One region of the Arthrobacter sp. NPDC080086 genome, then DNA from elsewhere that is predicted to be linked to it. Evidence: riboswitches for the same ligand, from Rfam matches in the RefSeq annotation. Region 1 holds a riboswitch; each other region holds the start of a gene.
What was found. Region 1 has a riboswitch for thiamine pyrophosphate ahead of thiO (glycine oxidase ThiO). Riboswitches for the same ligand answer to the same signal wherever they lie in the genome.
Positions count from the first base shown of each region.

Region 2: another riboswitch for thiamine pyrophosphate. It lies ahead of thiC (phosphomethylpyrimidine synthase ThiC); the one in region 1 lies ahead of thiO (glycine oxidase ThiO).
Region 3: another riboswitch for thiamine pyrophosphate. It lies ahead of AB0305_RS14130 (bifunctional hydroxymethylpyrimidine kinase/phosphomethylpyrimidine kinase); the one in region 1 lies ahead of thiO (glycine oxidase ThiO).

Region 1 covers NZ_JBFBKP010000034.1:4,615-12,178, forward strand. The annotation lists gene AB0305_RS12870 (DEAD/DEAH box helicase) at 1-761, opposite strand, end outside; gene AB0305_RS12875 (RNB domain-containing ribonuclease) at 1,047-2,549, opposite strand; gene AB0305_RS12880 (ferritin-like fold-containing protein) at 2,591-3,289, shown strand; gene thiE (thiamine phosphate synthase) at 3,345-4,037, opposite strand; TPP riboswitch at 4,064-4,181, shown strand; gene thiO (glycine oxidase ThiO) at 4,172-5,485, shown strand; gene thiS (sulfur carrier protein ThiS) at 5,482-5,718, shown strand; gene AB0305_RS12900 (thiazole synthase) at 5,724-6,545, shown strand; gene AB0305_RS12905 (VOC family protein) at 6,601-6,963, shown strand; gene AB0305_RS12910 (hypothetical protein) at 6,968-7,270, opposite strand; gene AB0305_RS12915 (DUF3107 domain-containing protein) at 7,279-7,503, opposite strand.
Region 2 covers NZ_JBFBKP010000011.1:19,333-26,896, reverse strand. The annotation lists gene ffh (signal recognition particle protein) at 1-1,433, shown strand, start outside; gene AB0305_RS06415 (alpha/beta fold hydrolase) at 1,503-2,252, shown strand; gene thiC (phosphomethylpyrimidine synthase ThiC) at 2,292-4,052, opposite strand; TPP riboswitch at 4,047-4,154, opposite strand; gene AB0305_RS06405 (amidohydrolase family protein) at 4,222-5,319, shown strand; gene AB0305_RS06400 (VOC family protein) at 5,395-6,270, shown strand; gene AB0305_RS06395 (hypothetical protein) at 6,356-6,793, shown strand; gene rpsP (30S ribosomal protein S16) at 7,003-7,425, shown strand; gene AB0305_RS06385 (RNA-binding protein) at 7,427-7,564, shown strand, end outside.
Region 3 covers NZ_JBFBKP010000040.1:16,953-24,516, reverse strand. The annotation lists gene AB0305_RS14135 (Rne/Rng family ribonuclease) at 1-3,097, shown strand, start outside; TPP riboswitch at 3,280-3,377, shown strand; gene AB0305_RS14130 (bifunctional hydroxymethylpyrimidine kinase/phosphomethylpyrimidine kinase) at 3,538-5,049, shown strand; gene rplU (50S ribosomal protein L21) at 5,415-5,723, shown strand; gene rpmA (50S ribosomal protein L27) at 5,785-6,048, shown strand; gene obgE (GTPase ObgE) at 6,164-7,564, shown strand, end outside.

The DNA of each region.
Region 1 (7,564 bases):
TCGGGGTCCGCGGCGCGGATGTGGGTGGGCTGGCTCATGTAGCGGCGGGCCATGGCGATGACCGGGCCGGGCATGGTGGCGGAGAACAGCAGGGTCTGGCGCACGGCCGGGGTGGCGGCGATCAGCGTCTCGACGTCGGGCAGGAAGCCCAGGTCCAGCATCTCGTCGGCCTCGTCGAGGATGACCATCTTCACGTTCTTGAGCACCAGGTGCTTCTGCTTGAACAGGTCGATCAGGCGGCCGGGGGTGCCGACGACAACTTCCACGCCCTTCTGCAACGCATCGACCTGCGGCTCGTACGCGCGGCCGCCGTAGATGGTGGCGATCCGGGCGTTGCGCTTGCGGGCGGCGTTCTGCAGGTCGTTGGCGACCTGGACGGCGAGCTCGCGGGTGGGGACGATCACGAGGGCCTGCGGGGCACCCGGTGTCGGGAGGGCGTCGTAGCCTGCGTCGTCGCGGCCGATGACCCGCTGCAGCGCGGGGATGCCGAAGCCGAGGGTCTTGCCGGTGCCGGTCTTGGCCTGGCCGATGATGTCGTGGCCGCCCAGGGCCACCGGCAGGGTCATGGCCTGGATGGGGAACGGGTGTGTGATCCCGGCGTCCGCCAGGGATTCGACGATGTCGGCGCGGACGTTGAAGTCGGCGAACGTCTTTTCCGGAAGGGCGTGGGGCGCCTCGTCGGAGCTGATGGTTTCTTCCGGTTCGATCGATTCCGTGCCGGATTCGTCGGTCAGAAGCTGATGCGTGTGCAATTCACTCACGGGGAGTTTCCTTATTCATTTGGGTTGCGCTGCCTGCTCGACGGGGCGGCGGAGGGCCGTTCCGGAGCACGCTCGGTAGGCGCAAGCAAGTCCAGTGGAGCCGATCGCGGGCTATCTAGATGCTGGCACTGGGACCAGCGGGTGTGTCTCAAGATCGCGTAGGGGCGGGCTTGTTGATTCGAAATTACGAGGAAATCAACGACCGGGCATCCATTACTACCCTTCCAGTCTAGCCGTTCGGCCCCTGCGTCCCCGACGGCGCGGCCGTTGCGGCGCGGTGCGGCCTCAGCCCGCGAGCTCCAGCCGCACCTCGCGGGCGGCGATGTCAGCCGAGACGACGCGTACCCGGACCAGGCTGCCCGACTCCATCTCACCCGGGCATCGGGCGGTCACGGCCGGCTCCGCGATCTGCACGATTCCGGACGGACCGTTGCCGTTTCCGTTCGCTTTTGTCCCATTCCCGTTGCCGTTGCCGGCCCCCGCGCCGTTACCGTTGGCGGGCTTCGACCCGGAGATGACGACGGCGTCGAACTCCTGGCCGACGTGGTTGACCAGCAGCGCCGCCTCGACCGTGTCCAGCGACATCCGCTCCAGCTTCCCGGCGAGCTGGTCCGAGGCGGCCATGATCGCGGGCAGGGACGGCAGCGCCTCCCGGGCCCAGGCGGGAACTTCGGCGCCGTTCGAGAGCGCCTCGCAGATGACCAGGACGAACCGGTCGATCAGCCGCCGCAGCGGGGCGGTGGAGTGCGCGTAGGACGCGCCGATGGCGGATTGGATGGCGTCGTCCGGGACGCTGCCATCGAACGGGGTGTACCCCGCGCCGCGGAACAGCATCCCGGCCGAGTGCAGGATGGCCAGCTGCTTGGGGTCCGTGGGGTCCAGGGTGCGCAGGTATTCCCCGTAGCTGGTCTGCCCGTCCCACGGCTTGCCGAGCGCTCCGGTCTGCCGGCGGAAGTGGCGCAGGGAGCGTTCGTCCGGCGCGGGCATGGTCCGCAGGATGCCCACCTTGCCCTCGAGCATCAGGCCCGCGGCGGCCATCCCGGTCATCAGCGAGATCTGCGCGTTCCAGTCCTCCACCGGCAGCGGGGGAGCCGCGACGATCCGGTAGCCGCCGTCGGGGAGCTGTTCGATTTCCTGGTCCGGCATGTTCAGGCTCGCTCCGCCGCGCTGCCGCTCGAGCTCCACCCGCTTGCCGCCGACCTCTTTCAGCAGTTCCAGAACGGGGGCGGCCGTGCCGGCGTCGAGGTCCGCCTGCACCCCGGCGTAACTGAGCTTGGCGCGGCTGATGACCCGGGCGCGGCGCACCAGGACCGAGGACACCTCGGCGGCGGCGTCGAGCTCGAACTCCCAGACGAAGGCCGCGCAGAGCTGGCCGGCCAAGAGGCTGCCGGCGGCCTCGCTGATGACCTCGGGGTGGAGCGGGATGCGGCCCTCGGGCGTGTAGAAGGTCTGCCCGCGGCGGCGCGTCTCGGCGTCGAGCGGGCCGCCGGGGGCCACGAAGGACGGGACATCGGCGATCGCGTAGAAGACCTTGTATCCGTCGCCGGAGCGGTCAATGAACAGGGCCTGGTCCAGGTCCGTGGACGACGCCGGGTCGATCGTCACGAACTCCACGTGGGTCAGGTCCAGGCCGGGAAGTTCGTGCCCGGCCACCGCCGCCTCGGCGTCGCGCAGCGCCTCCTCGGGGAACGGCCCAGGCAGTTCCAGTACTGTTCGCAGGGCCTTCAGCGCCCCGGCGAGCTGGTTTTGCTGCTGGCGGACGCTCGGCGTCAGGCGATGGTGAGACACGAAAGTCAGGGTAGCCCGAAATCCGCCGCTAGTCTTGAACGATGAGCACTCCGACGCCGGATTCCGCCCGCGATCACCGCTTTCTCACGGACCTGCTCGGCGTGATGGCCTACAGCGAACTCTCCGCCTTTGAACGGCTCTCCTCCGACGCCCGCTACGCGCCCACCCTCCGGGACCGGGCAGTGCTGGGCCGGCTGGCGGTGCGGGAGTTCGAGCACTACGAACTGGTGTGCGCCCGGCTGCAAGCCGTGGGTGAGGACGTGGAGGGCGCCATGGTGCCGTTCCAGCGCTCGGTTGACCACTTCCATGAGCGGACGCGGCCGGCCGACTGGTTCGAGTCGCTGATGAAGGCTTACGTCATCGACACCGTCTCCGCCGACTTCTACCGTTCCCTGATTCCGCGGCTGGATCCCGCCACCGCGGAACTCGTGGAGCAGGTCCAGGCCTCCGAAGAGGCCACCGGGGTGCTGCGTGAACGGCTCAAGCAGGCCCTGGCCGACGATCCCCGGCTGGCCTCCCGGCTGGCGCTGTGGGCACGGCGGCTTCTCGGCGAGGCGCTGACCCAGGCGCAGCGGGTCGCGGCCGACCACGCCTTCCTGGCCGTCCAGGGTTCGGAAGCAGCGGGCAACGGGGCAACGGGCAACGGCGTCCCTGCGGGCACGGATCCGGTCCGGGCGCTGCTGACTTCGCTGGCCACGGCGCACTCACGCCGGATGACCCTGCTGGGCCTGGCGGGGTAGAGGGCCTGCGGCCGGTGAGGCCGAGGCGACCGGCCGCGCTTAGGCACGGCCGCGACTAAGCCCGGGCGTCGAGGGCGGCGAGCAGGGCCTGCGCCGCAGCGGCGGGGTCCTCCGCCTCGGTGATCGCCCGGACCACCACGATCCGCCGGGCCCCGGCGTCGAGGACCTGCTCCACATTTGTCAGGTCGATGCCGCCGATCGCGAACCACGGCACGACGCCGGCCACCTTGCCGCCGTCGCCCGCGGCCTCGGCGTGCTCGATCGCGTCGGCGGCGTAGCGGACCAGGTCCAGGCCGACGGCGGCCCGGCCGGGCTTGGTGGGTGTCGCCCAGACCGGGCCCACGCAGAAGTAGTCCAGCCCGCTCCGGCCCGGCGCGGCGGCGATGGCGGCGTCGACCTGCTCCGGGGTGTGAGTGGACAGGCCGATCACGGTGTCCTTGCCGAGGAAGTCCCGGGCCGCTCCGAACGGAATGTCCTTCTGCCCGATATGGAACACCGGCGCGCCGGCCAGCGAGGCCAGGTCCGCGCGGTCGTTGACGGCCCAGAGCCGGCCGTGGCGCGCCGCGACCGTGTGCAGGACCTCCAGCAACTCCAGTTCCTCCGCGGCTTCGATGGTCTTGTCCCGGAGCTGGATGATGTCCACGCCCCCGGTAAACGCGGCATCGACAAAGGCTTCAAAGTCTCCGCGGTCCTTGCGGGCATCGGTGCAGAGGTACAAACGGGCGGTGCTGTGGACATCCTGGCTCATGCCCCAAGCGTAGTTCCTCTAAACTGGGCGCATACCGCGGGAGCCCCGCAGGCCGGTGACGGCGCAGGGCTGAGAGGGCGTCAGAGCCGACCGCTTGACCTGATCCGGCTAGTACCGGCGTAGGGAAGGAACCCATGAACACCACCCCCAGCCCTAAGGCCCGGCCGCACGGCCCCGGGGCCCCGCCTGACGGCCGCCACGGCGCCGTCGACGTCGCCGTGATTGGCGGGGGCGTGATCGGCTACGGCATCGCCTGGGAACTCCGGCGCTCCGGACGCACCGTGGCGCTGGTCGACGACGCCCCCGGGGACGGCGCCAGCTGGGCCGCCGCCGGCATGCTAGCCCCCGTCAGCGAACTCCACTACCAGGAGGAGGGCCTCCTGCCCCTGATGCTGGAGTCCTCCCGGCTCTGGCCCGCCTTCGCCGGCAGCCTCGCCGACGGGGGCGACGAAGGCGCCGGCACCGGCTATCTCACGACGCCGACCCTCGCCGTGGGCGCCGACGCCGCGGACCGCCAGGCGCTCGCGGACCTGCGCGCCCTCCAACTGGCCTCCGGCCTGTCCGTCGGACCCCTCACCGTGCGGGAGGCCCGCCGCCGCGAACCGTTGCTCAGCCCGGCGATCTCCTGCGCCTTCGAGATCCCCGCCGACCATCAGGTGGACCCGCGCCGCCTGATCACCCGGATCACGGCGCTGCTGGCCGCCGACACCGGGTTCCGGGCCGTCCCGCAACGGGCCGAGGGCCTAATCCAGGCGGACGGCCGGGTCGCCGGCGTGCGGCTCAGCGGGGGAGGGGAGATCCGGTCGGTCGAGACCATCGTGGCCAACGGCCTGGGCGCCGCCGCCCTGCAGGACCTCCCGGCCGGGCTCACCCTGCCGCTGCGGCCGGTCCACGGCGACATCCTCCGGCTCCGGGTGCCCGAACGGCTGCGTCCATTGCTGAGCTCCACCGTGCGCGGACTGGTCCGGGGCGTCCCGGTCTACATTGTTCCGCGCGGGGACGGCACCGTGGTGGTGGGCGCCACCCAGCGCGAGGACCAGGCCCGGGACCGGGCCGTCTCCGCCGGCGGGGTCTACCAGCTGCTGCGCGACGCCCAGCAGCTGGTCCCGGCCGTCGCCGAGCTGGAACTCGACGAGGCCACGGCCAGGGCCCGCCCCGGCACCCCGGACAACGCCCCGCTGCTGGGACGGGTCCGTGCCGCCGGCGGCGGCCACGTCCCGGGCCTGGTGATCGCCACCGGCTTCTTCCGGCACGGGGTGCTGCTGACCCCGGCCGCCGCGGCCATCTGCCGGGAGCTGCTGGACGGCACCCCGGACCCGCGGTGGGACGGGTTCCTCCCGGACCGCTTCGACCGCCCGCACACGGACGCTGAGCACAGCCAGTCGACCAGCCAGGCGCACAGCCCTACCAATGCTCTCCACCCCGCGACCCACAGGACAACCGCATGAACATCACCCTCAACGGGAAGCCGCACGCGCTCCCGGACAACGCCACGGTCGGCGCCCTCGTCAGCGGCGTCACCGGCCGGCCCCTGGCGGACAACGGCCAGGCCACGGACGGACGCAAACTCGGCGTCGCCGTCGCGCGCAACGCCGAGGTCGTGCCCCGCAGCCGGTGGCACGCAACAGAACTCATCGAGGGCGACGACGTCGAACTCGTCACCGCGGTACAGGGAGGATGAACGGCATGAAGGAAGCAGACACCGCGCAGGAGCCCGCCGTGAAGGCCACGGCGCACCGCGACCCGGTGACCTTCGACGGCGTGGAGCTGGGCTCCCGGCTCATCATGGGCACCGGCGGCGCACCCAGCCTCGACGGCCTCGGCGCCGCACTGGAAGCGTCCGGCACGGAACTGACCACCGTGGCGATGCGCCGCTACTCCCCGGCCGAGAGCGGATCGCTGTTCCAACTGCTGGCCGACCGCAACATCCGGGTGCTGCCCAACACCGCAGGATGCTTCACCGCCCGCGACGCGGTGCTCACCGCCGAACTGGCCCGCGAGGCGCTGGAGACGGACTGGGTGAAGCTCGAAGTGATCGCCGACGAACAGACGCTGCTTCCGGACGCCCTGGAACTGGCCGACGCCACCGAACAGCTGGTGGCGCGCGGGTTCAAGGTCTTCGCCTACACGAACGACGATCCGGTCCTGGCGCTGCGCCTGGAGCACCTCGGTGCCACGGCCGTCATGCCGCTGGGCGCGCCGATCGGCACCGGCCTGGGCATCCTGAACCCGCACAACATCGAACTGATCGTCTCCCGGGCCTCGGTACCCGTGGTCCTCGACGCCGGCATCGGCACGGCCTCGGATGCGGCGCTGGCCATGGAGCTGGGCTGCGATGCCGTGCTGCTGGCCACCGCGGTGACCAGGGCACAGAACCCGGTGCTGATGGGAGAGGCGTTCAAACACGCCGTCGCCGCGGGCCGCCTGGCCCGGCTGGCCGGCCGCATCCCGCGCCGCGAGCACGCGCTGGCGTCCTCCGGCATGGAAGGCCGCGCCGAGTTCCTCTAGGGACCGCGGCCAGGGACCGCGGCTACCCGCCGGGGGAGCGGGGTAGCCTAGGCGCATGAAGATGCGCCTAGAAGTGATCCAGGTTCCGGTGGCCGACGTCGACGCGGCCAAGGAGTTCTATTCCGAGCGACTGGGGTTCGTGCTGGACCACGACGTCGAACACATCCCGGGGATGCGGGTGGTCCAGCTGACGCCTCCCGGCTCCGCGGCGTCAATTGTGATCGGGACGGGAATGACCGGGATGAAGCCCGGCAGCCTCGAGGGGCTGCAACTGGTGACCCCGGACCTGGCCGCGACGCGCGCGGAGTTGGTGGGCCGCGGGGCGGAGGTCAGCGAAATCGAGGACATGGGCGGCGTCCTATTCGCCCACCTCAGCGATCCGGACGGCAACCGCTGGGTGCTGCAGCAGGCGCTGTAGGGGGCTAGGAGCGCAGGATGGCGTTCAGCCGCTCCGTGTCCTGGGCGGTGCGGGACCGGCCCAGGAGCACGACGGCGGCAACCGCGGCGGCCGCGGCGAGCAGCAGCGGCAGGATCCACGGGATCCAGGTCAGGCCCGGCTGATAGCCGAGGCCCGCGGCCTGGAAGATGATCCAGCTGAGCATCCCCACCGTGAGGGCGACACCGGCGGGTACGGCGATGCCGTACTTGGCATGCCGCTTGCCATTGGCCCAGACGACGAAGCCGGCGGCAACGGCCACCATCGCCACCACGATGAGGGAGAGCACAGCGGGTCCTAGAGGGCGCCGAAGCCGACGCGGCGGACCTCTTCGGCGCCGATCTCAACATAGCCGAGGACGCCGGCCGGCACGATTACCTGGCGGCCCTTCTCATCGGTGAGGCGCAGCTCGGTGCCCTTGGCGATGGCCTCGCTGACCAGCGCCGCCACGGCGTCGGCGTCCTGGCCGGACTCCAGGGCGATTTCGCGGCCGATGTTCTGAATGCCGATCTTTACTTCCACAGCAAGGCCTCCCAGCCAATCAAAGTGTTCACGTTCCCCTAAAGGGGGTTTTCTATTTGTA
Region 2 (7,564 bases), on a different contig from region 1:
AATTCACCTCCCGCGTGCGCGAGCGTGCCCTCGGCGCCGAGGTCTCCGGTGCGTTGAACCCCAGCCAGCAGATCGTGAAGATCGTCAACGAGGAACTCGTCGAGATTCTCGGCGGCGAGACCCGCCGGATCCGGCTGGCCAAGACCGGCCCCACCATCATCATGCTCGCCGGCCTCCAGGGCGCCGGTAAGACCACCCTCGCCGGCAAGCTCTCGAAGCACCTGAAGTCCCAGGGCCACAGCCCCATGCTGGTGGCCTGTGACCTGCAGCGCCCCAACGCCGTCACCCAGCTGCAGGTCGTCGGCCAGCGCGCCGGCGTACCGGTGTTCGCCCCGCACCCCGGCGCCACCTCCACCGAGCTGGACCACCCGGCCGGCGACCCGGTCGCCGTCGCCCGCGCCGGCGTCGAGGAAGCCAAGCGCACCCTGCACGACGTCGTGATCGTTGACACCGCCGGCCGCCTCGGCGTCGACGCGGACATGATGGAGCAGGCGCGCCAGATCCGCCGGGCCATCGTCCCCAACGAAGTCCTGTTCGTCATCGACTCGATGATCGGCCAGGACGCGGTCAACACCGCCATGGCGTTCGACGAGGGCGTCAACTTCACCGGCATCGTGCTCTCCAAGCTCGACGGCGACGCCCGCGGCGGTGCCGCGCTCTCCGTCGCGTCGGTCACCGGCAAGCCCGTCATGTTCGCCTCCACCGGCGAAGGCCTGGACGACTTCGAGCTCTTCCACCCGGACCGCATGGCCTCCCGCATCCTCGACATGGGCGACGTGCTCACCCTGATCGAGCAGGCCGAGAAGTCCTGGGACAAGGACGAAGCGGCCCGGATGGCGAAGAAGTTTGCCGACCAGGAAGACTTCACCCTCGAGGACTTCCTCGCCCAGATGCAGCAGATCCGCAACATGGGCTCGATGAAGAAGATGCTCATGATGATGCCCGGTGCGCAGAACATCCGGCAGCAGCTCGAGCAGTTCGACGAGCGCGAAATCGACCGGGTCGAGGCGATCGTCCGGTCCATGACCCCGCACGAGCGGGTCGCGCCGAAGATCATCAACGGTTCCCGCCGGGCCCGCATCGCCCGCGGCTCGGGCGTGCACGTCTCCGAGGTCAACGGCCTGTTGGAGCGCTTCGCCCAGGCGCAGAAGATGATGAAGAAGATGGCCGCCGGCGGCGGCATTCCGGGGATGCCCGGGATGCCGGGCATGGGCGGGGGGGCCCGCAAGGGCAACAAGCCCGCGCCGAAGAAGAAGGCCCGCTCCGGCAACCCGGCCAAGGCCGCACAGGAGCTCAAGGACGCGGAGGCACGGCGCGCAGCCGGCGCCAAGGCCGTGCCCACCGGCGCCTCTTTCGGCCAGCAGGGCGACTTCGACCCCTCCCAGCTGAACCTGCCCAAGGGCTTCGACAAGTTCCTCGGCGGCAGCAAGTAGCGACACGCTGCGGCGGGCCGCGGCGTATGTCGCGGCCCCGTTGACGGACCCGTGGAATAGGCTTGGAGCATGTTCAAGGAGCGCGTAGTTTTCGTCCACGGGGCCGGCAGTTTCGGTGCCGCGGCGTGGCCGAAACAGCACGGCATGGCGCTGGCCTATGACGCGCTCTTCCTCCGCCGGCACGGCTTCGACCCGGTGGCCGAGCCGCTGGAAACCGATTTCGCGGCCGACGCCGGGATCGTCCTCGGCGCACTGGCCGACGACGGCCGCGGTGCCGCCGGAGGCCACGTCGTCGCCCACTCCCAGGGCGCCATCGCCGCGATGATGGCCGCCGTCGAACGGCCCGACCTGGTCCAGTCCCTCACGCTGGTGGAACCGGCCTGCCTGTCCCTGACGGCGGAACTGCCGGCCACCGCCGCGCACCGGGCCCTGATGGAACCGCTCTTCGATGTCCGGCACAGCCTGGGCGACGAGGACTTCCACCGTGAATTCGTCCGCCGGGTGTTCGCCGCGCACGCCCCGCTGCACGGCGCCGCCGGGGAAGTCGCGGCGGATAACGCCCGGGAGGCGCGGCGGCTCCGGCTGCAGGCCCCGGCATGGGAGGCGCCGCTGCACATCGTCCCTGGCGTTCCCACCCTGGTCCTCACCGGCGGCTGGGAACCGCTGTATGAGGAGATCGCCGGCTACCTCGTGGAGACCGGCGCCCGGCACCGCACCGCCCCGGGCGGGCACCGGCCGCAGGACTCACCGGAGGGGGACCGGGCGATCCGCTCCTTTATCGCCGACGTCGTCCGCAGCCGGCACGCCCGCGCCTCCTAACCCGCCCCTCCTTACTCCGGGCCTCCTAGTCCCAGCCTGCTAGTCCCGGGCGGCCCCCACCCCCGGATCCGGCAGGTAGACCTTGCCGCCGGAGGCGAGGAACTCCTCGCTCTTCTCCCGCATGCCCGCGTCGGCCCGGGCCGCCTGCGCCTCGGCGGAACCAAACTCGCTCCGGATGTCCTGGCTGATCCGCATCGAGCAGAACTTCGGCCCGCACATGGAACAGAAGTGCGCCATCTTGGCCGGCTCGGCGGGCAACGTCTCGTCGTGGAAGGCCTCGGCGGTGACCGGGTCCAGGGACAGGGCGAACTGGTCCCGCCAGCGGAACTCGAAGCGGGCCTTGGACAGGGCGTCGTCCCGCTCCTGCGCGCCGGGGTGGCCCTTCGCAAGGTCCGCGGCGTGGGCGGCGATCTTGTAAGTGATCACGCCGGTCTTCACGTCGTCCCGGTTCGGCAGGCCCAGGTGCTCCTTGGGGGTGACGTAGCAGAGCATGGCCGTCCCGTACCGGGCGATCTCGGTTGCGCCGATGGCGGAGGTGATGTGGTCGTAGCCGGGGGCGACGTCGGTCACGAGCGGACCCAGGGTGTAGAACGGCGCCCCCTTGCACAGCTCCTGCTGGCGTTCTACGTTTGCCCGGACCAGGTGGAACGGGACATGGCCCGGGCCCTCCACCATCACCTGCACGTCGAATTCCCAGGCCCGCTGCGTGAGCTCGGCGAGGGTGTCCAGTTCGGCGAACTGCGCGGCGTCGTTGGCATCCGCCGTCGACCCCGGCCGCAGCCCGTCGCCGAGGGAGAACGCGACGTCGTACTTCGCGAAGATTTCGCAGAGCTCGTCGAAGTGGGTGTACAGGAAGTTCTCCCGGTGGTGCGCCAGGCACCAGCCGGCCATGATGGAGCCGCCGCGGGACACGATCCCGGTGACCCGGTTGGCTGTCAGCGGCACGTACCGGAGCAGCACGCCGGCGTGAATGGTCATGTAGTCCACGCCCTGTTCGCACTGCTCGATCACGGTATCCCGGAAGATTTCCCAGGTCAGCGCGTTCGCTTCGCCGTTGACTTTCTCCAGGGCCTGATAGATCGGGACGGTGCCGATGGGCACGGGGGAGTTGCGGAGGATCCATTCGCGCGTCGTGTGGATGTCGTCCCCGGTGGAGAGGTCCATCACCGTGTCTGCACCCCACTGGGTGGCCCACTGGAGCTTGTCCACCTCCTCGGCGATGGAGCTGGTGACGGCCGAGTTGCCGATGTTGGCGTTGATCTTCACGAGGAAGGCCTTCCCGATGATCATCGGTTCGGACTCGGGGTGGTTGATATTCGCCGGGATGATGGCCCGGCCGGCGGCGAGTTCGCTGCGGACCAGTTCGACGTCGCAGTTCTCGCGCAGCGCGACGAAGCGCATCTCGGGCGTCACCTCGCCCTGCCGCGCGTAATGCATCTGGGTGACGGTCCGGCCGGGGAGGGCCCGGCGCGGTGCCGGAGGAGCGCCGCGCCACTCCGCCGAGGCGGCTCCGCGGCGGACCGCGGACTTGCCGTCGTCGAGAAGGCTGCGCTCCCGGCCGGAGTAGGGCTCGGTGTCCCCGCGTCCGGCAATCCAGTCGGCACGGAGCGGCGGCAGGCCCGCCACCGGGTCGCTGACCGGCCCCGCCGTGCGGTAGGCCAGGAACGGGGGATTTGGGGTGCCGCCGGGGGACGGCTCCAGGGCGATCTCGGTCACCGGGACCCGCAGGCCGTCGCCTTCGATGTAGGCCAACGTGTGCGACGCAAGGGCAGGGCTGTGCTGGGAATTTGTGGTGCGCAAGGGTTACTCACTTCCTTCGCCGGCATTACCCGGACAGGTTCAACGGTCGCAGGCTGCCTCAGCCCGATCTCAGCCCCTGCAAGGGCTCCCGTGTGGTCGTAGACGAAGCTACCACAGGGCCCCGGACACGGCTCCAAGGTTTCCGCCGGCCGCGATTAGGCTGGGACCCATGAGCGGCATCATCGAATTCACCGGGCCCGTCCTCACCGCCGTGAACCGGGAGCGGCGCGGCCTGTGGTCCGTGGACGGGGTGCTGACCTTCGACCGTCCGGAGGCGGCGCCGGACCAAGTCATCGACGGGTGGGTAATCCCGGGACTGGTCGACGCTCACTGCCACATCGGGCTCGGGCCCGGCGGTGACGTGGACGCCGCCGTCGCCGAAACGCAGGCGCGCACGGACCGTGACGCCGGGACCCTGCTGGTCCGCGACGCCGGAGCGGTGCACGACACCCGCTGGATCCAGCAGCGGCGGGACCTGCCCCGGATCATCCGTGCGGGCCGCCACATCGCCCGAAGCCGCCGCTACCTGCGCGGCCTCGCCGTTGAGGTGGACCCCGGTGACCTGGTCGAGGAGGTCCGGAAGCAGGCGCGGGCGGGGGACGGCTGGGTCAAGCTCGTGGGGGACTGGATCGACCGCGACGCCGGGGACCTTGCCGCAAGCTTCCCCGCCCGCACCGTCAGGGACGCCGTCAGCGCCGCCCACGACGAGGGCGCCCGGGTCACCGCGCACTGCTTCGCCGAGGACACCCTCGATGACATGCTCGACGCGGGCATCGACTGCATCGAGCACGCGACCGGGCTGCTGCCCCGCCATCTTCCGCGTTTCGTCGACCAAGGCGTGCCGATCGTCCCCACCCTGGTCAACATCGCCACCTTCCCGGACATCGCCGCGCAGGCCGAACCCAAGTTCCCGCGCTACGCCGCCCACATGCGCACGCTCTGGGAACGCCGGGCCGAGCGGGTCCTCGAGGCCCACGAGGCCGGGGTGGCCATCTACGCGGGAACCGACGCCGGGAGCGTGATTGCCCACGGGCGGATCGTCGACGAGTTGGAGGCACTGCATGCCGCCGGACTGGGCGCGGCCACCGCCCTCGACGCCGGCGCCTGGTCCTCCCGGGCCTGGCTGTGCGCCGCCGGAATCGCCGAGGGTGCGCCCGCCGACGTCCTGGTCTGCGCCGCTGACCCGCGGCGGGATCTCTCCACGTTGCGGAATCTGCGCGCCGTCGTCCTCCGCGGGGACGTCATCGGCGCGGCATCCGCGGAATAAATTGAAGCTTCAAGTAATTTTATCTGGTGAGAGCCGCCGAATGACGGCTGAACCCCACAGCACCGGAGTGATGCAATGACCACCAACGCCGCCACCCAGGACCTCTTGCCGGCCGACCTCTCGATGGGCACCGTGATGCTCAAGGTCGGCGACCTGGCGATGATGACCGACTATTACCAGCGCGCCCTCGGCCTGGAGGTGGTGGCCGAGCAGGGCGGCGGCCTCTACCTCGGACGCGGCCAGACGCCGCTGGTGCACCTCGCGCCGGCCCCGGGACTGAACCTCCCCTCCCGGGGCGAGGCCGGGCTCTTCCACACCGCCCTCCTGTTCGAGGACCAGGCGGCGCTGGCCGCCACCGTCGCCACCGCAGCCCAGTACGATCCCCGGTTCTTCACCGGCAGCGCGGACCACCTGGTCAGCGAGGCCTTCTACTTCAACGACCCCGAGGGCAACGGCATCGAGCTGTACTGGGACCGTCCGCGCGAGGAATGGTCCTGGGATGGCGCGAATGTTGTCATGGACAGCTTGGCGCTGCCGCCGCAGCGTTACCTGGAGCAGCACCTCACCGAGGCGTCGCTCGCCGGCCAGCACGAAACCGGCGCCGGCGTCGGGCACGTCCACCTCCAGGTCGGCGACGTGCAGTCCGCCCACGACTTCTACGTCGGGACCCTGGGCTTCGAAAAGACCGCAGGCTGGCACGGCCAGGCGCTTTTCGTCTCGGCCGGCGGCTACCACCACCACATGGCCATGAACGTCTGGAACAGCCGCGGCGCCGGCCCCCGGCGCGACACGCTGGGCCTGGGCGAGGTGCTGATCGAGGTGCCCTCCGGGGACGACATCGGCGCCCTCGCGGACAGGCTCAAGGTCGCCGGCGTCGCGTCCCACCACACGGGTGCGGAGCTCCGGTTCGACGACCCCTGGCGCAACCGGATCCGGGTCGCCGTCCGCTGACCGGCCTCCGGGCCGCCAGCCGATAGGCTGGGACCACGCCACACGCCGCGGCCCCCGGGCCGCCCGAAATCCAAGGATGAGCCCCGTGGGATTTACCGAAGTCTTCGTCGCCACCCATGACGCCGCGCTCAAGCGGGCCGCCGCCCTCGCCGGGGGCGCCCCCGCCGGCCCGGACGCCGTCCGGATCGAGGGCATCAGCGACTACGAGATCGAACGGCTGGGCGACCTCGCCGGCACCGCCGTCCACGCCGCCGGCGCCGACTACGAACTCGCGATGGTCGACGTCTCCAGTGACGCACTGCTCGGCGTGCCCGCCGCCATGGTCCGGACCCTCGCCGAGCTGCTTAGCTACGAGACCGACGAGGGCGAACGCGTCCTGGCCGACGTCGCCGGGCAGTGGGCGGCCGAGGAGGACATGCCCTTCGGTGCCGCCGAGGCCCTCGGCCACACCCGGCGGATCGCGGAGCTCGCCTCCGCCGTCGACCCCGCTGCCCGCACCGAACTGTACGTCTGGACTGCCTGAGCCGGACTGCGGCGCCACCCGCGGCGACCCGCCGCGGGTGTTAAGTCGAAATCGGCGCGGTGATCTGGCACAATGATCAGGTACTTGATCTGCGTGGCCCCTCTCTCCGCGTCTGGATCTTGTCCTTTTAGAACCCCCTAGTATGGCCCGCCCCACGGGTGCAGAACGCCGGGTTCGACCCCGTTTCAGAAACAGGAGTGACCACAAAAGTGGCCGTTAAGATTCGCCTTAAGCGCTTCGGCAAGATGCGCGCCCCGTACTACCGCATCGTCGTCATGGACTCACGCTCCAAGCGTGACGGCCGTGCCATCGAGGAGATCGGCAAGTACCACCCGACCGAAGAGCCCTCGTACATCGAGGTCGACTCGGACCGCGCCCAGTACTGGCTCGGCGTCGGCGCTCAGCCGTCCGAGCAGGTTGCCGCGATCCTGAAGATCACCGGTGACTGGCAGAAGTTCAAGGGTCTGCCCGGCCAGGAAGGCACCTTGAAGACCAAGGCTGCCAAGGAAGGCTTCGTAGCCCCGGAGAAGGGCTCCGTCATCATTCCGGAAGCCATCACCAAGAAGGCCAAGAAGGACGACGCAGCCGAGGCCCCGGCCGACGCCGAAGCAGAGACCACCGAGGCTGAGTAACTTGCTGGCAGACGCGCTCGAACACCTGGTCCGCGGGATTGTAGACAGCCCCGAGGACGTCAAGGTCAGTGCCAAGAACAACCGCCGGGGGGACACCCTTGAGGTGCGCGTTCACCAGGACGACCTTGGCCGGGTGATT
Region 3 (7,564 bases), on a different contig from region 1:
GGCCGATGTCCCGCGCAAGCCGGTCCGCCGCCGGGCCAGCCGCGCCAAGGCTGCCCCCGCCGAGGTGCCCGCGGAAACCGTCCCGGAGGCCGGCGCCACCGACGACGCGCCCACGGTTGAAGCCGCCGCTGCCGCCCAGGACGCTCCCGCCGTCGCCTCCGAAACCCCCGGCGAGGAGGCCCCGGCAACGGAGGCCCCCGCCGAGGAGGCGCAGGAAACCCAAACGCCGTCGTTGTTCCTCGCCCCTTCCGCCCCCGGTGCCGTCACCTCCATGCTCTTCCAGGCCCCGGACCTCACCGCCGTCGTCCGTCCCGCCCCCGCCGCGGCAGCTGCCGAGGACACAGACACCGATGAAGACGACGAGGACGACGAGCAGGGCAACCGCCGCCGTCGCCGCAGCCGCGGCCGCCGTGGCCGCAGCCGGGTCGCCGGGTCCGACACCGACGCCGAGCCCGGCGACGAGGACGCCGAGGAGGGCCGCGAGGCCGCACTGGAGGACGGCGTGACGTCCCGCCGCCGCCGTCGCCGCCGCCGCGGTGACCAGGACCTCGAACTGACCGGCGGCAGCGACGACGACCCGCCCAACACCGTCACCCGAGTCCGCGCGCCGCGCACCGTCAGCGAAGCGCCGGTCAGCAACCGCGTCACCTCGGTCAAGGGCTCCACCCGGCTGGAGGCGAAGAAGCAGCGCCGCCGCGAGTCCCGCGACACCGGCCGCCGCCGCACCGTCATCACCGAAGCGGAGTTCCTGGCGCGCCGCGAATCCGTGGACCGGCAGATGATCGTTCGCCAGCGCGACGACAGAATCCAGATCGGCGTCCTCGAAGACGGCGTCCTGGCCGAGCACTTCGTGTCCAAGACCCAGCAGGACTCCCTGATCGGCAACGTCTACCTGGGCCGCGTCCAGAACGTGCTGCCCTCCATGGAGGCGGCCTTCGTCGACATCGGACGCGGCCGCAACGCCGTGCTGTATGCCGGCGAGGTCAACTGGGACGCCGTCAACCTCGAGGGCAAGCAGCGCCGGATCGAGAACGCGCTCAAGTCCGGCGACTCCGTCCTGGTCCAGGTGACCAAGGACCCGGTGGGCCACAAGGGCGCCCGGCTCACCAGCCAGATCTCGCTGCCCGGCCGGTACCTCGTGTACGTGCCCGGCGGTTCCATGACGGGCATCTCCCGCAAGCTGCCCGACGTCGAACGCAACCGGCTCAAGCGCATCCTCAAGGACCGCCTGCCGGAAGACGCCGGCGTGATCGTCCGCACCGCGGCCGAGGGAGCCTCGGAAGAGGAGCTGACGCATGACATCAACCGGCTCCGCGCCCAGTGGGAGGGCATCGAAAGCCAGGCCACGTCCACCAAGATCCTCGCCCCGGAGCTCCTCTACGGCGAACCGGACCTGACCATCAAGGTGGTCCGCGACGTGTTCAACGAGGACTTCTCCAAGCTGATCGTCTCCGGTGAGGAGGCCTGGGACACCATCGAGGCCTACGTCACCTACGTGGCGCCGGACCTGGTGGGCAGGCTCGAGAAGTGGACCAAGGACACGGACATCTTCTCCGCCTGGCGCATCGACGAGCAGATCCACAAGGCTCTGGAACGCAAGGTCTTCCTGCCGTCCGGCGGCTCCCTCGTGATTGACCGCACCGAGGCCATGACCGTGGTGGACGTCAACACCGGCAAGTTCACCGGCAGCGGCGGCAACCTCGAGGAAACCGTCACCAAGAACAACCTCGAAGCGGCCGAGGAAGTCGTCCGCCAGCTGCGCCTGCGAGACATCGGCGGCATTATCGTCATCGACTTCATCGACATGGTGCTCGAATCCAACCGCGACCTCGTTCTGCGCCGCATGGTGGAGTGCCTGGGCCGGGACCGGACCAAGCACCAGGTGGCCGAGGTTACCTCGCTCGGCCTCGTGCAGATGACCCGCAAGCGGATGGGCACCGGCCTGCTGGAAGTCTTCGGTGAGCAGTGCGAGGCCTGCGCCGGCCGGGGCGTCGTCACGCACGACGAACCGGTCGAGCACCGCCGCGCCAACACCGTCGCCGCGGAACACCATGTTCCGCGCACCGAGCAGCAGCCCGCCGCCCGCAACGAGCGCAAGCGCCGCCGCGGCAAGGGCGGCCAGGGCACCGAGGGCCAGCAGCAGCAGGTGCCGGCGGCCGGGCACCACGAGCCCACCGAGGCCGAGCGGCACGCCAAGGCCGAGGCCACCCGTGCAGCGCTGGCGAATATCGCGGCGGCCGCCCACGCGGCCCACCTGCACGACGGCGACGCCAGCGCAGCGCCCGACGCCGAGACACGGCAAGCGGCCCTGGACGCCGCCGTCGAGCTGGCCTCCACCGAGGAAGCAGCCGGCCGTCCCGCCGCCGTGCTGACCTTCGGGGGCGAGCAGGTGGCACTGCCCTTCGTCGAGCACGCCGAACAGGCGCCGCAGCCGGCCCTGACCCTGGACCTGCTGACTGAGGCGTTCGCCAACCTGGGCGACTCGGACTCGCGGAACCGCCAGTCCGGGACCACGGCGACCGCGGCCCGCGAGGCCGCCCCGTCCGTGGAAGCGCCGGCTGTGGAGGAACGGTCCGTGGATGCCCCTGCCCCGGAGGCTGAGGCACCCGCCGAGGCTCCGGCCGGCGGTCGGTCCGCTGACCAGTCCCGAGCCACCCGGGGCCGGGGACGTGCCCGCACGGCCCGGATCCAGCCGCCGAACGCCCGCAACCGTGCGGCCGAGCCGGAAACCCGTCGGGAAGCTGCCCCGCAGCAGGCTCCGAAGCAGGACACCCGGCAGCAGGAGGCTCCGAAGCAGGACACCCGCCGGCAGGAGGCTCCCAAGACGGCCGCGCAGACGGCGGCCCCCGTCGCCACCCGCACTCCGGCGGCAGCGGAACCGGCCACCGGCCAGCGCCGTCCGCGGCGGCACCGTAGTGCCAGCCGTGCCCAGGGGGCAGCCAACGAGACCGCCGTCGAGCAGCGCCGGCAGGCCTCCGCCCCGTCCGGCCAGGGCTCCGTCCACGAGGCCAAGGCACCGGAAACGGTCAAGCCGGTCGTCAAGGACAACGGAGGCCCGATCATCCTCGGCGTCGGCGTACCGGCCTCGGAGCTCTAAACCGCTCCGCCGCCGCACCACCCGGTACCGCTCAGTACCACTCGCGGGTATCTCCCGGACTCGACGTTTCGAAGCGTCGACTCCGGGCGGTACCCGCGAGCCGGTTAAGGGGAGTCCGGCCGGAGGTGGGACCGGGCAGAACGGGCCGCCGGGCAGCGAAACCGGGGAGGGGCGCTACGCTGGAACGCGACACGGGGTGCCGCGCATCGGGCCGGCTGAGATCCACACCCGTTGAACCTGTCCGGTTAGCACCGGCGAAGGGATGTCTCTTGTCTTCGACCCAACCCGCGGTAGCACCCGCGGCTCTCTCAACCACTCCCGCGGCCGGCGCCAGTTTCCTGCAGACGGTGTTCCCGGCATCCAGGGCCGACGCCGCCGGACCCGAGGCGTCGGCCGGCACGGCCCACGCGGCCACCGGGCGGGCCCCGGTCCCCAGGGTCCTGGCCATCGCCGGTTCCGACCCCTCCGGCGGCGCCGGAATCCAGGCGGACCTGAAGAGCATCGCGGCCATGGGCGGCTACGGCATGGCCGCCATCACCGCCCTGACCGCGCAGAACACCCGCGGCGTCCGGTCCGTGCACGTGCCCCCCGCCGCCTTCCTGACCGAGCAGCTGGACGCCATCGCCGAGGACATCACCATCGACGCCGTCAAGATCGGCATGCTCGGCGACGCCGGCGTCATCGACGCGGTGCGGGCGTGGCTGGAACGTACCCGGCCCGCCGTCGTCGTCCTGGACCCCGTCATGGTTGCCACCAGCGGTGACCGGCTGCTGCAGGAATCGGCCGTCGCGGCCCTGCACACCCTGCTGCCGCTCGCCGACCTGGTCACCCCGAACCTGGCCGAACTCGCCCTCCTGCTGGATGAACCGGTCGCCGCCGGCTGGGCGGAGGCGCTGGAGCAGGGCAAGCGCCTCTCCGCGCTGGCCGGAACCACGGTCCTGGTCAAGGGCGGCCATCTCGAGGAGGACGCCGACGGCGGGTGCCCGGACGCGCTGGTCAACAGCGCGGGACTGCCCGGCAGCGAGACCGTGGTGGTGCCGGGGGAGCGGGTCGACACCCGCAACAGCCACGGCACCGGGTGCTCGCTGTCCTCGGCCCTTGCCACGGCCTACGCCGCCGGCGGGGACTGGGAAGCGGCGCTGCGCCGCGTCAAGCCCTGGCTGCTGGGGGCGCTGCGCGAGGCCGTCCGGCTCGACGTCGGCACCGGCAACGGACCCGTCCACCACTTCCACCACCTCGCCCAGCCGGCGGAATCGGGGCCCGGGGCCGGCACGGAACACTTCACGGAACGCCTTAGGGAACCCGGCGACTTTGCCACCGGCCTCGAGCCCATCGCCGCGGAGGGCCTGTCGGAGATCTACGCCCTGGACTTCATCCGGGGCCTGGCCGACGGGACCCTGCCGGAGCACGAGTTCGCCTACTACCTCGGCCAGGACGCGCTCTACCTCAACGGCTACTCCCGGGTGCTCTCCCGCGCCGCCGCGCTTGCCCCGACGGAGGCCGAGCAGCTGTTTTGGTCACGCTCGGCCGCCCAGTGCCTGGAGGTTGAGTCGGAACTGCACCGCAGCTGGCTCGCCGGGCGCGCCGGCACCCCGCGGCAGGGTCCGGTTACCAAGTCCTACGTGGACCACCTGCATGCCGCGTCCCTGGCCGGCAGTTACGGGGTCCTCGTGGCCGCGGCGCTGCCGTGCTTCTGGCTCTATGCCGAGGTGGGCGCCGCGCTGCACGCACAGTTCCTCGCCGCGGGCGCGGACGAAGGCCACCCCTACGCCGCCTGGCTGCGGACCTACGCGGACGCGGCCTTCGCCGAGTCAACCCGGCAGGCGATCCGCTACACGGATGCCGCCGCCCGCCGCGGTTCCGCCGCCGAACGGGGCGCCATGACCGAGGCGTTCGTCCACTCGGTGCGCTTCGAGGTGGACTTCTTCGACGCGCCGAGGCTGCACGCCTGACCCGGAACGGGAGCCGCGGCCGGTAAGGTGGTGGGGCGCGGTTCCCGAAAGCGGCTGCGGCGCCCGGTCCGGTTCCTTGGAAAACGGCACTGTGGCACCGGTCACGCCCGACTCTCCGGGGCCTGCCTCGTTTGCGGCCGAAGGCGAAATTAGCGTAGTCTTGATCTTCGGTGCTTACGCCAACACTTGGGTTATGACCCTGAGGACCTGTCCACCCCACGCGGGACGGATGATCCACGGGATAGCTCATGGGTTCCCCCGGGGAACCTGCCGGCGTTGAGGCACAGCGTGAGCCGCTCCGGTATTTCGGGGCCAGGTTCCGCACGCAAATCTAGTAATAAACGTCGAGAGAAGTGAGTTCCCCAGTGGTGTACGCGATTGTCCGCGCAGGCGGCCGCCAAGAGAAGGTTTCTGTTGGAGACTTCGTTACCCTGAACCGCGTCCCCGGTGGAGCCGGCAGCACCTTTGAGCTGCCCGCACTGCTCCTGGTGGACGGTGACAAGGTCACGTCTGCCGCAGCGGACCTGGCTAAGGTAACGGTTACGGCTGAGATCCTGGAAGACCTCCGTGGTCCCAAGATCGTCATCCAGAAGTACAAGAACAAGACCGGTTACAAGAAGCGCCAGGGTCACCGTCAGGAACTGACCAAGGTCAAGATCACCGGTATCAAGTAACTTTCCGTTACTGATCAGGTTCCCGCAGTTTCCCAGAATTTTTTGAAGGCAGGCATTCCAAATGGCACATAAAAAAGGCGCGAGCTCCACTCGCAACGGTCGTGACTCCAACGCCCAGTACCTCGGCGTGAAGCGCTTCGGCGGCCAGGTTGTTTCCGCCGGCGAGATCATCGTCCGCCAGCGTGGCACCCACTTCCACCCGGGCGCCGGCGTTGGCCGCGGCGGCGACGACACCCTGTTCGCACTGACCCCCGGCGCTGTCGAGTTCGGCACCCGCCGCGGCCGTCGCGTCGTGAACATCGTGGCTGCTGCAGCCGCAGAGTAACACCTACGTTTCACAATCGGTGGGGCGGGCCAATGGGTCCGCTCCACCGGTGTTTTAACCGCATTACAATCATTCCGGGACCTTGCGGACCGGGAACAGCACTGAGGAGATCCACGTGGCCAGCTTTGTAGACCGGGTAGTACTGCACGTATCCGGCGGTACCGGCGGTCACGGGTGTGTCTCCGTCCACCGTGAAAAGTTCAAGCCCCTCGGCGGACCCGACGGCGGCAACGGCGGCAACGGCGGCGACGTCATCCTCCGCGTCGACCCCCAGACCACCACCCTCCTGGACTACCACCACGCCCCCCACCGGCACGCCACCAACGGCGGCCCCGGCATGGGTGACTGGCGCGGCGGCAAGAACGGCGAGACCCTGGTCCTGCCCGTTCCCGAAGGCACCGTCGTCAAGAGCAAGGACGGCACCGTCCTGGCCGACATGGTGGGGGAGGGCACCGAATACATCGCCGCCGCCGGCGGCCTCGGCGGCCTCGGCAACGCGGCCCTGTCCTCGCAGAAGCGCCGCGCCCCCGGCTTTGCCCTCCTCGGCATCGAGGGCGAATCCAGCGACATCGTCCTGGAACTGAAGTCCATCGCGGACATCGCCCTGGTCGGCTTCCCGTCCGCCGGCAAGTCCAGCCTGATCGCCGCCATGTCCGCCGCGCGGCCCAAGATCGCGGACTACCCCTTCACCACCCTGATCCCTAACCTCGGCGTCGTCCAGGCCGGCGACGTCCGCTTCACCATCGCCGACGTGCCCGGCCTGATCGAGGGCGCCAGCGAGGGCAAGGGCCTCGGCCACCACTTCCTGCGCCACGTCGAACGCTGCGCCGCCCTGGTCCACGTCCTCGACTGCGGCACGCTCGAATCTGACCGCGACCCGCTCTCCGACCTGGCCGTGATCGAGGCCGAGCTGGAGAAGTACGCCGTCGACATGAGCTACGCCGGCACCGACGGCGAGGTCGTTCCGCTGAATCACCGCCCGCGGCTGGTCGCCCTGAACAAGGTGGACCTGCCCGACGGCAAGGACATGGCCGAGTTCGTCCGCCCCGAACTGGAGAAGCGCGGCTACCGCGTCTTCGAAATCTCCGCCACCAGCCACGAGGGCCTGCGCCAGCTGGGCTTCGCCATGGCCGAGATCGTCAAGGCCGCCCGCGATGCCGTCGCCGCGACCCCGCCGAAGGTCGCCGCCCCGGTGCTGCGCCCCCGCGCGGTCAACGAATCCGGCTTCACCATCCGGCGCGAGGAACGCGGCATGGAGCCGCTGTTCCGCGTCCTGGGCGAAAAGCCGGTCCGCTGGGTCAAGCAGACCGACTTCACCAACGAGGAAGCCATCGGCTACCTCGCGGACCGGCTGGCCAAGCTGGGCGTCGAAACCGAGCTGTTCAAGCAGGGCGCCAAGCCCGGCGACGCCGTCGTGATCGGCGAGGACGACGGCGTCGTCTTCGACTGGGAGCCCACCATGATGGCCGGCGCGGAACTGCTGGCCTCCCCGCGCGGCACCGACATCCGCTTCGCG